4 regions of the Bacillus sp. GbtcB14 genome follow, and region 4 is predicted to be linked to each of the others. Evidence: riboswitches for the same ligand, from Rfam matches in the RefSeq annotation. Region 4 holds a riboswitch; each other region holds the start of a gene.
The links. A riboswitch is a leader RNA that binds a small molecule or an ion and turns the genes downstream of it on or off. The one in region 4 is predicted to bind S-adenosylmethionine.

Region 1 (3,213 bases), on a different contig from region 4:
CACCTACAGTCTTTCCCTTCAGATCTTCTAACGATTTAATTGCATTATTATCTTTCTTAACCGCGAAAACAGATCCTGAATACACGTATGGGATTGAAAAATCATATTTCTTTTTTCTTTCCGAAGAAACGGATAATTCATTTGCTATTGTATCAATACGACCTGAATCTAATAAACCGAATAATCCTTCAAAATCAGAAACATTCCACTCCACTTTATATCCAGCCTTTTTAGCAGCTGCTTCAATAATCTCAGCATCAAACCCTTTTACTTTCTCACCTTCTTTAAAAATAAATGGGCTACGCCCTGCGGAAGTCCCAACTTTCACTACTTTTTCATTTGTTTTTTCGCTTGCTTTATCCGAACCACAAGCTGATAAAACTCCAACTGATACTGTTAATGCTAATGTTAGTAATAATGATGATTTTCTCATAACTCTTCCTCCTAAATAACGAAATGATTGCCTTCTTCAGAAGCATTTAGTTGTCGTAAAAATTTTTGTGTGCGTTCATTTTTGGGATTCCGAAAAATTTCTTCCGGCGTTCCCTGCTCTACAACAATGCCATCAGCCATAAATATAATGCGATCTGCCACCTCTTTCGCAAAATTCATTTCATGTGTAACAATAACCATCGTTATATGCTGCCTTGCCAAATCTTTAATCACTTGCAATACCTCGTTCACCAATTCTGGGTCGAGTGCCGAAGTCGGTTCATCAAATAGTAATACAGCAGGATTTAAAGCCATTGCCCTAGCTATCCCTATTCTTTGCTGTTGTCCACCTGATAACATTGATGGATAAGAAGCCTCTTTATCAGCTAAACCTACTTGTTTTAATAGATTTCTTGCTATTTTCTGTGCTTCTCCTTCACTTTTTTTCTGTACAACTGTTAATGGCGTTGTAATATTTTGTAATGCTGTTTTATTTTTAAATAAATTATAGTTTTGAAAGACCATAGCTGTTTTTTGGCGTAATTTTATTATTTCCTTTTTATAAAATCTCTTCGCATGAATCTCTAAATCTTCAATTCTAATCCTTCCATCCTCTGGTTGTTCTAATAAATTTAAACATCTTAATAATGTCGATTTACCTGAACCAGAAGGCCCAATAATGACTACCACTTCTCCTTTATTTACAGTAAGTGAGATTCCTTTTAGTACGTCATTATGCTTGTAAGACTTATACAAATCTCTTATCTCAATCACATATATCACCCATTCCTTTTACAAGTACGGTGCATCAAGTTTCCTTTCTAATTTTTTCTGTCCCCAGCTAATTACAATTGTAATAATCCAATATACAATCGCTACCGCTAAATAACTTTCCATATAACGATACGATTGTGCCGCTAGCATTTTCGCTTGCGCCAAAATTTCAGCCACCCCAAGTGCAAAAGATAATGAAGATTCTTTTAACAATCCGACAAAATTATTTCCAAGTGACGGTACTGCGACACGAATAGCTTGTGGAAAGATAATCTGCCGCATAGCTTGTGCCTTTGTCATTCCAACTGATAAACAAGCATCCATTTGTCCTGATTCTACAGCATTTAAGGAGCCTCGAATAATTTCTGACAAATAAGCAGCATTATTTAAACTGAGCCCAATTAGAGTTGCTTGCATTGCTGTAAGCACTGTAAAGGTCGGGGATATTTGCGGCAATCCGAAATACAACACAAATAATTGAACTAATAAAGGTGTTCCTCTAAAGAAAGATATATATACTCTTGCAATAGAATATAAAAATTTCGTTTTGTTTTTCGTTATGATCGCCAAGCCAATCCCTATAACAAAAGAAATAATCATTGAAACTACAGTAATCCCTAACGTTATGTATACGTACTTAAATAATTGCGGAAAACTTTCTAAAAAATACGTTACATCAAACTTCACTCTATCCCCCCTCTCTAAACAAAAAACTCTTCTTACACATATAAGAAGAGTTGAATGTTAATCCATTTCCCCCCATCTTCCAAACGCTTCATACGTTTGCTGGAATTAGCACAGTACTTTTGTAGCCTGTTGCTGAGATTTCATCGGGCCAGTCCCTCCATCTCTCTTGATAAGAAAACTAATAATTTTTTCCATTTATTTAGTTGTTATTATGAAGAATACATTCTATTATTGATAATGTCAATAGGAAAACTAAGAATTAAATTCAATACTTTTTAAGACTGTTTTACTCCTGCTAAAATGCATTATATCTTGAAGTGTAATATTAATCGCACTGAAAAAGCCATTACTTCTATCAAACTTAGAAATAATGGCTTTACTTTAGTATTATACTTATTTCATTTTATGTACTTCAGCAACTAACTTTCCGCCCTGAATGCCCATATAGAGTTTCACAGGTGCATCATTCGTGTTTTCAAACACTAAGTCTAAGTATGGATAAGCAATCGTAGCATCTCTTCCTTGTGGAACATAGCCTACTGTTTTAGAATGTGTAGTTCTCTCTACCATTTTCAAACCAGCTTGATCTGCTGCATTGTATAATGTTGATGATGTTTGACAAACACCACCGCCATATCCATCTACTAATTTACCATCTACAATTTCTTTTCCTAGTTGATATCCTTTATCTGGCGTTGTATCACCAATTAATGCATTGAAAGAGAAACTGTCTCCTTTTGCTAATACAACTCCATTTATGCTCGCTGCTGACAAACGAATATTCTCAATACGACCACCTGTTGAGCCACCTAAATTCGTTTCATATCTACCAATTACCGTGCCACTTCCTTGTGCATCATTTAATGTTGCGGTAGGTTTTTTCTCAACAATAGGTAATTGATATGAAGAATCCCACATACCAACGTTTAATAATTTATTTACTAACTCTTTTTCCATTAATTCAAAAGAAGGCTTTCCTTCTTGCCAACTTCCGTCAGATGTTAAACGTGAAGGAACCATCTTTTTGTCAACGTTTTTACCAACTTCCTTAGCAACCTTCTCTACCGATTTTTTAAATTTTGCTTCATCTTCAAAATAGCCTAGACTCGATAAATCTAACTTTTTCACTTCCGTACCAGTTCGACCATCAACTAAACTAATAGAATCCTGTACTTCTGCTTTAGCCTCTACCGTGTGGCCACCAATATCACTTACTAATGCAACATCACTTACTTTTGTACCACAACCACTCACTACAGCTACACATAACACCCCAACTAATATACCCTTTACTTTACGGAACAATATACTCTCCCCTTT
Region 2 (3,213 bases), on a different contig from region 4:
AAATTGTAATCCCGATTTCTTCATTAATCTTTAATAACAAATCAAGGATAGATTCAGTTGTTTCGGGGTCTAAAGCACTCGTTGCTTCGTCACTTAATAACACTTCAGGTTCATGAGATAGTGCACGAGCGATTGCTACACGTTGTTTTTGGCCGCCAGAAAGTTCACTTGGATATGAATCTTTTCGATTAAAAAGATCAACGATACGTAGATACTTTTCTACCCTTTTTTCAATTTCATTTTTGGGAAGCCCCGATAGGCGTAAAGGTAATGCAATATTTTCATAAACGGTAACGGTTTTAAGTAAGTTGAACCCTTGAAAAATCATTCCAATTTTTTGTCTCGCTTTTGCTAATTCTTTTGTCGACAGTGTAGTTAAATCTTTCTCGTTTACGATAATATTTCCTGTCGTTGGTTTTTCTAATAAATTTACACATCGAATTAATGTACTTTTACCAGCGCCACTATATCCAATGATTCCAAATACTTCGCCCTTTTTTACTTGAAGGGAAGTAGGTTTAAGAGCTTCTACATTCCCTTTTTTTGTTGTAAATACTTTGGATACATTTTTTAATTCAATCATTATCGTCAGCTCCTACCAAGATGGTAAAACTGAACCATCAAATTTTTTCTCGATAAATTCTTTTACTTCTTTAGATTGATAGGCTTTCTTTAATTTATTTACAACAGCATCATCTTTATTTTCAGTACGAACAACGACCCAGTTCACATATGGTGAATCTTTTCCCTCACGGAAGATAGAATCTTTCGCAGGGCTTAATTTTGCACCTAATGCAAAGTTTGTATTAATTGCAGCTGCTTTCACTTCACTTAGTTGTGTCGGTAATTGAGATGCCTCTAATTCAACAATCTTTAAATTCTTTGGATTTTCAATTACATCTTTCGCAGTCGCTTTTTCTGTAGCCTTTGGATCCACTTTTAAAACACCTGCTTTTTCAAATAGTTTTAAAGCTCGAAGTTCATTCGTTGGATCATTTGGTACAGCGATTGCGTCGCCCTCTTTTAAGTCTTTTACATCTTTTATGTCTTTAGAATATACGCCCATAGGGAATGTAACTGTTGAAAATACTTCCGTTAATTTCATATTACGTTCAGCTTTAAATACGTCTAAATAAGATTTCGTTTGATAGCTATTTACATCAAGACTTTTTTCATCTAGGGATACGTTTGGTGCTACATAATCATTAAATACCTTTACATCAATTTCGAGCCCATCTTTCGCTGCTACTTCTTTTACCTTTTCAAAAATTTGTTCATGTGGTCCACCTGTTACACCGACAGTAATCTTTTTCTCATCTAATGTTTTTACCTCTTTGTCAGAATTAGCACCACATGCACCTAGCAATAATACCGCTCCACTTACAATGCTCAATAATACCTTTTTCATCTATAATTCCTCCTTCATATACGTTACAAAATAAAAAGCACCTCTCAAAATAAGAGAGGTGCCGAATAGACAAAATAGGTTCCTCTCTTATCTTCCAAAACGAAAACTCGTTTTGCAGGAATTAGCACCTTAGCTTATACGTCATAAGCTCGGTTGCCGGGCATCATCGGGCCAGTCCCTCCGCCACTCTTGATAAGAGTATGTGTATGTAGTTTTTTAATATGGTACTAATAGTAAATCTTACAAAAAGAATTGTCAATGCTATTTTCTGAATATATTTTATTTTAAGGTAATCGAAACGTTACCTTTTTTATGCCCGTTTTCTACATACATATGGGCTTCAGCAATCTCTTCTAATCGGTAAGTTCTATCAATAACAGGCTTTAAATTTTCTGTTTCAGTTAGTTTTTTTAGTAGAAACATATCTTCTTTACTGACCTTTGCCATCATGCCATTAACAGATACATATACACCCGTAGGCGTTAATGCTTTTTTTCCAAGGGATCTTTTATGTTTTCCAACAGCATCAAATATAACATCATAGTATTCGCCCCGCTTAGTAAAATCTTCTTTCGTATAATCAATTACTTTATCAGCTCCTAAAGATTGCACTAGTGCAAAATTTGAATGACTACAAACAGCTGTAACGGTTGCACCGAAATATTTAGCAAGTTGTACGGCAGCTGTTCCTACTGATCCAGATGCGCCATATATTAGCACTTGTTGCCCCCTTTTTATACGGGCCTTTCGTAGGAAGTGTAGTGCCGAAGTTCCGCCAAAGGGAATAATTGCTGCTTCCTCATACGTTACATTGGTAGGTTTTAATGCTATTAATCCACTTTCATGTATACATGTATATTCTGCATAACCACCGACATTAAGCTCTGTTAATGCAAAAATTTGATCTCCTTTTTTAAATTGAGTTACATCTGTTCCTATTTCTTCGATTTCACCGGATAACTCTACACCGAGTATAGGCTTTCTCGGTTTTCTAAAACCTAATATGATCCGCATAGGAATCCAAAATAAGAGAGGGCTATTAAAGCTGCGCATTCTACAATCTCCAGTCGTTACACTTGTTGAGTGAATTCTAACTAATACTTCATTCTTTTTGGGAGTAGGCTTCGCTACATCCTGAAGTTTGAGAACATTAGGTGGTCCATACTTTGTGCAAATTATTGCTTTCATAATGACCTCCTGAAATGAGTTGTTATTACATCATATTTAACTAGTTCTTTAAAAATGTTGCTATGAGAGGAATAAAGTTAAATAGGGAGATTAAAAATTATATAGATTTCAGAGAGAAATAGATGATATCCTTTGGGGAAGGAGGGGGAATTATGAAAAAACTTATTTTAACTTCTAGTCTAGTATTTGCGGTTATGTTAGGTGCAGGATGTAGTAATGAGAAAACAGCAAAGACGGATGAACCGAAAAAAGAATCAGTTCAAAAAGAAAAGGAATTAGCCGCGAAGGATGTTTTCACGAAAACGAACGAAGCTTTTAAAAATGAAGAACATGTAACGATGACATATGATGTAGGGATAAAAGCTGAGGGAACAGAGATGGATATATTAAAGGCTAAGATGCAATTAGAGCCAAAGACAAAGAATTCTCGTTCTGAAATGAATGTTTCTGGTACGGATATTGTAGTATATACTGTGGATGGTAAAGTTGCAGGTCAGGTGAAAAATCCTGCTACAGGAGAAGTTATATCTGTACCAGAGGAGCAATTAAATGCTGGTGGGATGAAAGCAACTCAAGATATTATAGATAATTTAGAAGTGCCAGCAGTAGTGTTAGAT
Region 3 (3,213 bases), on a different contig from region 4:
TGTGCAATTTTATTGGCGTTTGCAGCTGAATGCTCAAGACGTACATGCAATGTTTTTAGGCCGCGAAGTACGAGAGAACAGTCTTGAGGACCTAAAATAGCACCGAATGCATTTTGTAAAAATCCAAGTTTTTGAGCGAGTTCGGTATCTTTTACAACCGCTAATCCGGCAGTAACATCACTATGACCAGCAATGAATTTTGTGGCACTATGAAGAACGACATCGGCCCCAAGATCAAGTGGTTTCTGGAATAGTGGTGTCAAAAATGTATTATCAACAAAAGTAAGGGCGTCGATAGATTTTGCAAGTTTAGAAACTGCACGAATATCTGTCACTTTTAAAAGTGGATTAGAGGGCGTTTCCACATAAAAGAGTTTTGTATTTGGCTTAATGTTTTGCTTTATTTCTTCTAAATTGGTCATATCAACAAATGTATGTGAAACACCGTAACGGGAGAGAACTTCAGTTATAATTCGATAAGTGCCTCCATATACGTCTTCTGAAATGAGTACGTGATCGCCTTGTGAAAGAAGGAGGAATGCAGTAGAAATCGCTGCAATTCCTGATGCGAAGGCAAATCCTTTTGTTCCGCCTTCTAATAAAGCAATGATATCTTCAAGAGCTTCACGAGTTGGATTACCAGAGCGGCTATAATCATATTTTCCGAATGTATCTACATCAAATTGGTGGAATGTTGATGTGTTATAGATGGGAACGTTAACAGCTCCTGTTTGCGAGTCGTGTTTATATTGGTTGTGCAGTAAGAGTGTATCTATAGAATAACTCATATTCTTACACCTTCTTTTACAAGTTTAATGGCTTGCTTTAAGTCTTGAATCAAATCGTTACTATTTTCAATACCAACGGAAAATCGTAGAAGACGATTACATACACCGTTTGCTGTTCTGATTTCTTCTGGGATATCAGCATGTGTTTGCGTTGCTGGATACGTCATTAGACTTTCAACACCACCAAGACTTTCAGCAAATGTAATTAAGGATAAAGATTGTAAGAAGGGATTAATCCATGTTTCATCTTTCAGACGAAATGAGATCATGCCGCCTCTTCCAGGATAAAATACATCTGTCACCCCGTCTTCATTATTTAAATAAGCAACAACTGCTTTTGCATTTTCTTCATGTTGTCTCATGCGAAGCGCTAACGTTTTCATACCGCGAATTAATAGCCATGAGTCAAATGGGCTTAAAACCGCACCAGAGGCATTATGATAATGAGCGATTTCCTCACAAAGTTCCGTTCCTTTTGCAACGACAAGACCGCTTAGTACATCGTTATGTCCTCCTAAATATTTTGTGGCGCTATGAAGCACAATGTCGGCACCTTCTGTTAATGGCTGCTGTATATAAGGCGTATAAAATGTGTTGTCTACAATAAGAAGTAGTCCGTGTCTTTTCGCTACGGTTGCGACAGCGGCAATATCGGTAACTTGCATTAATGGGTTAGTCGGAGTTTCTATGAAAATAGCCTTCGTTTCAGTTGTGATAGCTTTCTCAATTTGTTTAATAGATTGTGTATTTACGTATCTACATCGAACGTTCCACTTTTTTTCATGCTCAGAAAATAATCGATAAGTGCCCCCGTATAAATCTTCGGATACAATAAGTTCGTCTCCAGAACGGAATAGGGAAAGGACGAGGAGAACAGCTGCCATCCCTGAACTACAGGCATAACCTTGTTCACCGTATTCTAAGTCTGCGATTGCCTGCTCTAACAGGCCGCGAGTTGGATTTCCAGTTCGTGAATAGTCAAAACCAGTAGATTTACCAATTCCTTCGTGACGATAAGCAGTTGAGAAATAAACAGGTGGATTAACAGTTCCTGTTGTAGTTTCGCTCCGGTTTCCGATTTGTGCTAGTTTTGTTTCAATAGTTGACATTTAAAAATTCCTCCTTTTTAAATTAACAATTAAGTGAATGTAAAATAAAAAAAGCCTTCTAAGAAGAAGGCTTTCGGTTTGAATAGAGTCTTCTTCTCATCTGTCAAATCTTTCACAATTTGCTGGAATTAGCACCTTATTAACAAATGTTAATGGTTGCTGAGGCGTCATAGGGCCAGTCCCTCTACCTCTCTAGATAAGAATGTTCGTATGAAATTTTATTATGTTTTTAACTTTACAACAAAAGATAATTGAATTGCAACTTTATTTTAAATAATTTTTATTTTTCCGCAAGTGTCATTGACTTTTGTATTTGTGCATGCTAAATTTATTAAAAAATTAACAAACATTGTTAAAAGGGGAACGTATTTCCTTTTAGCTACATAAATAAAATAATAAAGACAAACTCTTATTGAGAGCGGTGGAGGGAAAGGCCCTGTGAAACCCGGCAACCTTCAAACGAAATGTTTGAAACGGTGCTAATACCTGCAAAACGAATGTTTTGCATGATAAGAGGAGGATCGATTATGTCCCCCTCTTCAAAGTGAAGAGGGGGTTTTTATATTGATAGAAATGAGGGAGATTTGTGAAATTACTAGATTTATTATCAAAAGGAATTGTAATAGGTGATGGCGCGGTTGGAACTTTATTACATTCACATGGCTTGCAAAGTAGTTTTGAAGAATTGAATATATCTGATCCAGATTTAATTATATCGATTCATAAGCAATATGTAGCTGCTGGGGCAGATGTGATTCAAACAAATACGTACGGAGCAAATGAAGCAAAATTACGTATGTATGGCTTAGAGAATCAAGTTGTTCAAATTAATAAAGCGGCAGTGAAGATTGCGAAAGCATCTGTTACAGATAGAAATGCAATTTTAGGAACAATTGGTGGTATGAAACATATCGGAGCTGTTACGACAACTGATATGGAGCGAGAATTTATGTTACTGGAACAGGCGAGTGCATTACTAGAAGAACAGGTTGATGGACTGTTATTAGAGACTTTTTATGATGAGTTTGAATTACTTCATGCTGTTCAGGTGTTACGAAAACAAACGAATATTCCAATTGTAGCTCAGTTAGCGTTACATGAGGCAGGTACGACTCAAAATGGAAATGATGTAAATGAAATATTAAAACAGCTTTTAGATTACGGTGCAAATGTTGTTGGATTGAACTGCCAACTAGGGCCACTTCACATGACGGAAGCTTTTAAAATGATATCGATTCCTCAAAATGGCTACTTGTCAGCATATCCAAATGCAGGTCTCCCGAATTATGTGGAGGGACGTTACGTATATGAGGGAA
Region 4 (3,213 bases):
TTTCGCTAAGAAAGACATCGCCTCATTCATTTTTGCTTTATATTGAACCGACACGTCGCGAATTTCTGTCGCATACTTCTCATCTGTCCCTGGTGTCACGATAAGGGCATACATATCTATAATCTCATCACCTTCGCGGCTCGGAAAATATTCATGTGGTGCGGTGCTATCAAAAATTGCAAAACCTAATTCTCTTACAATCACCATATCAAGACTATTCGGATCAAATCCACAATGATATACTTCAACTTCGAATCCTTTTTCTTCTGCTGCCTTAGCTAATTTTTTGAGCATTGTTGATTTCCCAGAGCCTGGGCGTCCTTTTATAAAATAACGATGTGGTAATCCTTCTGTTAAATTAGGAACAAAATCAACTGCTCCTTTCGGTGTAGCTGCTCCTAAAAAACGATGTTTCACAAGCGATTGTTTCCCGCCTTTATCTGTAAATAACTTCTGAATCAACTGATCGGTTAGTTCATTTGCTTTATTAAAATCAATATTATTAATATATATTTTCTCCCACTCATCATGTATAATTAGCGCCTCGTTAAAACAAGCGTAAGCAGTTTGAAAAGCTTTACTTGCTTCTGAAACAAATCGTTCAATTTCCACCTTCTGCTTTCTTAATTTATCTGAGTCCCAAGCAACCCCTAAATTAATATACTCCTCGACAACTCCTGGCATTTTCGGTTCAATAACATGCGGAGATGTTCCATCAACAATTCCTACTTTTAACTTCGGAATAATTACACCATCAACCGATTTATTATCGGAAGAACAATGTAAAAATTCAATATCATATCCTTTTTCAACCCATTCACGACCTATTGCCTTAATTAAAGAAGATTTCCCCGTTCCAGGGCCACCCTTTAAAATAAATAATCTGTCTAACCCTTTTAAATTCTCATCGTATAAATTATGAAATCCTCTAGCTGTATTTCCACCAGCATAATAATTCAATACAGTCCCTGTCACTGCACTCACTCCTTCGCAGCATTCTATTTACATAAGCTACAATATGCGAGCAACTTTATTTGGGTGAATACCTATTTTGTATTGCACGAAAAAAGGAAATGAATTACAATTTAAATACAACGAATATTCAGAATCAAAAAACTTAATATGTCTTTATCAAGAGAGGCAGAGGGACCGGCCCTTTGACGCCCAGCAACCTCAGTTTATACAAACTGAATAGGTGCTAATTCCTGCAAAATGCATTGCATTTTGAAAGATAAAACGTAACTATTGTGTGCAAAACTCATCTTTCTTGATTATGAAAGGTGAGTTTTTTTATTTCAAAACATATATTGGAGGTATTTAAAGTGAAAGTAATTGACCTATCACAAACATTTGAAAACAACATGTCCCAATTCCCTGGAACACCAAAAATCAATTTAGGAGCCATTACAAGCGTTGAAGAGGCAGGCTATCAAGTTACAGATTTTCATTCTGTTGTTCATGTTGGCACACATTGTGATGCTCCTGCTCATTTCATTTCAGGTGCAACGACTATTGATCAATTACCCCTAAATCAATTTGTAGGCGACGCTGTTCTTATTGATGTAACTCATGTAAAAGAACGAAAACTACCTAAAGAAGTATTACACAACGCTGACATAAAAGAAGGCGATATTGTCATTTTCCATTCCAATCTATCTACTAAATGGAATACAGAAGCATATGAGAAAGAAGCTTTTTATCTTTCTGAAGAATTAGCTGAAGAACTAGTTCAATTAAAAGTAAAATCTGTCGGTTTAGATTTCATCTCTCCTGATGAGGTAACAACAGAAACATCACCGATTCATCACATACTACTTGGGAATAATATTTATTTAATCGAAAACTTAACAAACTTAGATGCCATTAATACGAAACGTTTCTTTTTCTCAGCGGCACCTTTAAAAATTAAAGATAGCGACGGTGCTTTTGCAAGGGCATTCGCTGTAATTTTTTAAACAAACTATACAAAAAAGCAAAGATCATTATTGACCTTTGCTTCTATTTTTTCTATTTAAACTAAGAAAGAATTGCTCAACACGAGGACGTAACCAAGCTAAATAATCTTTCTCTTTCTTCTTTGTACATGCTATTTCTTCCCCATCTACCATTTCGACAAGCTCTAGCTCTAACAATTGCCTCGTAAATGCTAACATATTTATTTCTTCGGCCGGATACTCTTCTTTTAATTTCTCCTCAATTTCCCCCAATGAAAAACCGTCACGCATCATTGCCAATGCATCAATCCAAAGTGGCGGCATTTCATATTTTTCTCCTGTAATTGTATCTTTTACAATATAATTATTTTGCTCTTTTCGAAATTGAATCGTGTGTAAACGTACAGTCGAATTTAATGTTAATTCCATCATACCACCTCTTTCATCATATCTGCATAGAAAAAAGGATGCGTGTGCACCCCTACTACCGAACCGTAACATGAATAATAAATCTCATGTCGATATTTTCCTCCATTATAAACGAAGTGTTTTATAAAAAAAACCCTTCTTGAAACATTTTATAAAATGTTTATATTTACGCAACAAGAACACTTTTCTGAAAAATATTTTCTCTAGCACATGATACTGTTGGTAAAAAAATCTCCACTTTCGTTCCTATTCCCATATTACTTTGAATTGCGATACTTCCTTGATGTTCCTTAATAATTTTATATGTAATCATTAATCCAAGTCCCGTACCATTCTCCTTTGTTGTGTAAAAAACCTTTCCAATCTTCTCTAACTTCTCCTTCTCTATACCAAAGCCTTGGTCTTCAACAGAAATACATAAATGCCCTTCAGTTTTTTGATATGTACGGATATGAATATCTCCACCTTCTGGCATTGATTCTATTCCGTTTTTAATAATATTTAATAACACTTGTTTTAATTGTTTATCATCACTATTTATAACCGGTAGATTCCCATCTACTTGCAAATGAAATCTCACTCTATATTGCGCTGCATAACTTTCCATTAGCTGTACAACATATAAAAGGATTTCCTGTATATTACACCATTCATAATTCGTTGGTTTCGGTTTTCCTAACAAATCCGTTAATTTTTTTAAATACTTTTAAAGCTTCTCTTTTCTTATAAATTAAGTTTTTAAATTTGTTCATATAAATGCTCCTCATGATCCATACAAAAACTCTACATATTATCTCATTAAATTATAAGTATGAAATTACTTTCAGAACAATATGTAACCTTATAACGC

Region 1: it holds a riboswitch for S-adenosylmethionine, as region 4 does, so the genes downstream of both, KVT31_RS15905 (amino acid ABC transporter permease) here and KVT31_RS21855 (cyclase family protein) in region 4, are expected to answer to the same signal.
Region 2: it holds a riboswitch for S-adenosylmethionine, as region 4 does, so the genes downstream of both, KVT31_RS24785 (MetQ/NlpA family ABC transporter substrate-binding protein) here and KVT31_RS21855 (cyclase family protein) in region 4, are expected to answer to the same signal.
Region 3: it holds a riboswitch for S-adenosylmethionine, as region 4 does, so the genes downstream of both, metI (cystathionine gamma-synthase/O-acetylhomoserine thiolyase) here and KVT31_RS21855 (cyclase family protein) in region 4, are expected to answer to the same signal.

The regions. Positions count from the first base shown of each region.
Region 1 covers NZ_JAGXJT010000005.1:69,782-72,994, reverse strand. Annotated here, with positions in the region: gene KVT31_RS15915 (amino acid ABC transporter substrate-binding protein) at 1-433, opposite strand, end outside; gene KVT31_RS15910 (amino acid ABC transporter ATP-binding protein) at 445-1,206, opposite strand; gene KVT31_RS15905 (amino acid ABC transporter permease) at 1,225-1,893, opposite strand; SAM riboswitch class I at 1,963-2,069, opposite strand; gene KVT31_RS15900 (VanW family protein) at 2,287-3,198, opposite strand.
Region 2 covers NZ_JAGXJT010000012.1:30,108-33,320, forward strand. Annotated here, with positions in the region: gene KVT31_RS24780 (methionine ABC transporter ATP-binding protein) at 1-583, opposite strand, end outside; gene KVT31_RS24785 (MetQ/NlpA family ABC transporter substrate-binding protein) at 596-1,408, opposite strand; SAM riboswitch class I at 1,493-1,607, opposite strand; gene KVT31_RS24790 (NAD(P)-dependent alcohol dehydrogenase) at 1,688-2,596, opposite strand; gene KVT31_RS24795 (hypothetical protein) at 2,749-3,213, shown strand, end outside.
Region 3 covers NZ_JAGXJT010000001.1:410,345-413,557, forward strand. Annotated here, with positions in the region: gene metC (cystathionine beta-lyase) at 1-788, opposite strand, end outside; gene metI (cystathionine gamma-synthase/O-acetylhomoserine thiolyase) at 785-1,897, opposite strand; SAM riboswitch class I at 1,991-2,100, opposite strand; SAM riboswitch class I at 2,304-2,413, shown strand; gene KVT31_RS02175 (bifunctional homocysteine S-methyltransferase/methylenetetrahydrofolate reductase) at 2,484-3,213, shown strand, end outside.
Region 4 covers NZ_JAGXJT010000008.1:83,982-87,194, reverse strand. Annotated here, with positions in the region: gene KVT31_RS21860 (PRK06851 family protein) at 1-975, opposite strand, end outside; SAM riboswitch class I at 1,126-1,238, shown strand; gene KVT31_RS21855 (cyclase family protein) at 1,323-1,955, shown strand; gene KVT31_RS21850 (hypothetical protein) at 1,983-2,363, opposite strand; partial or broken gene KVT31_RS21845 (ATP-binding protein) at 2,530-3,045, opposite strand.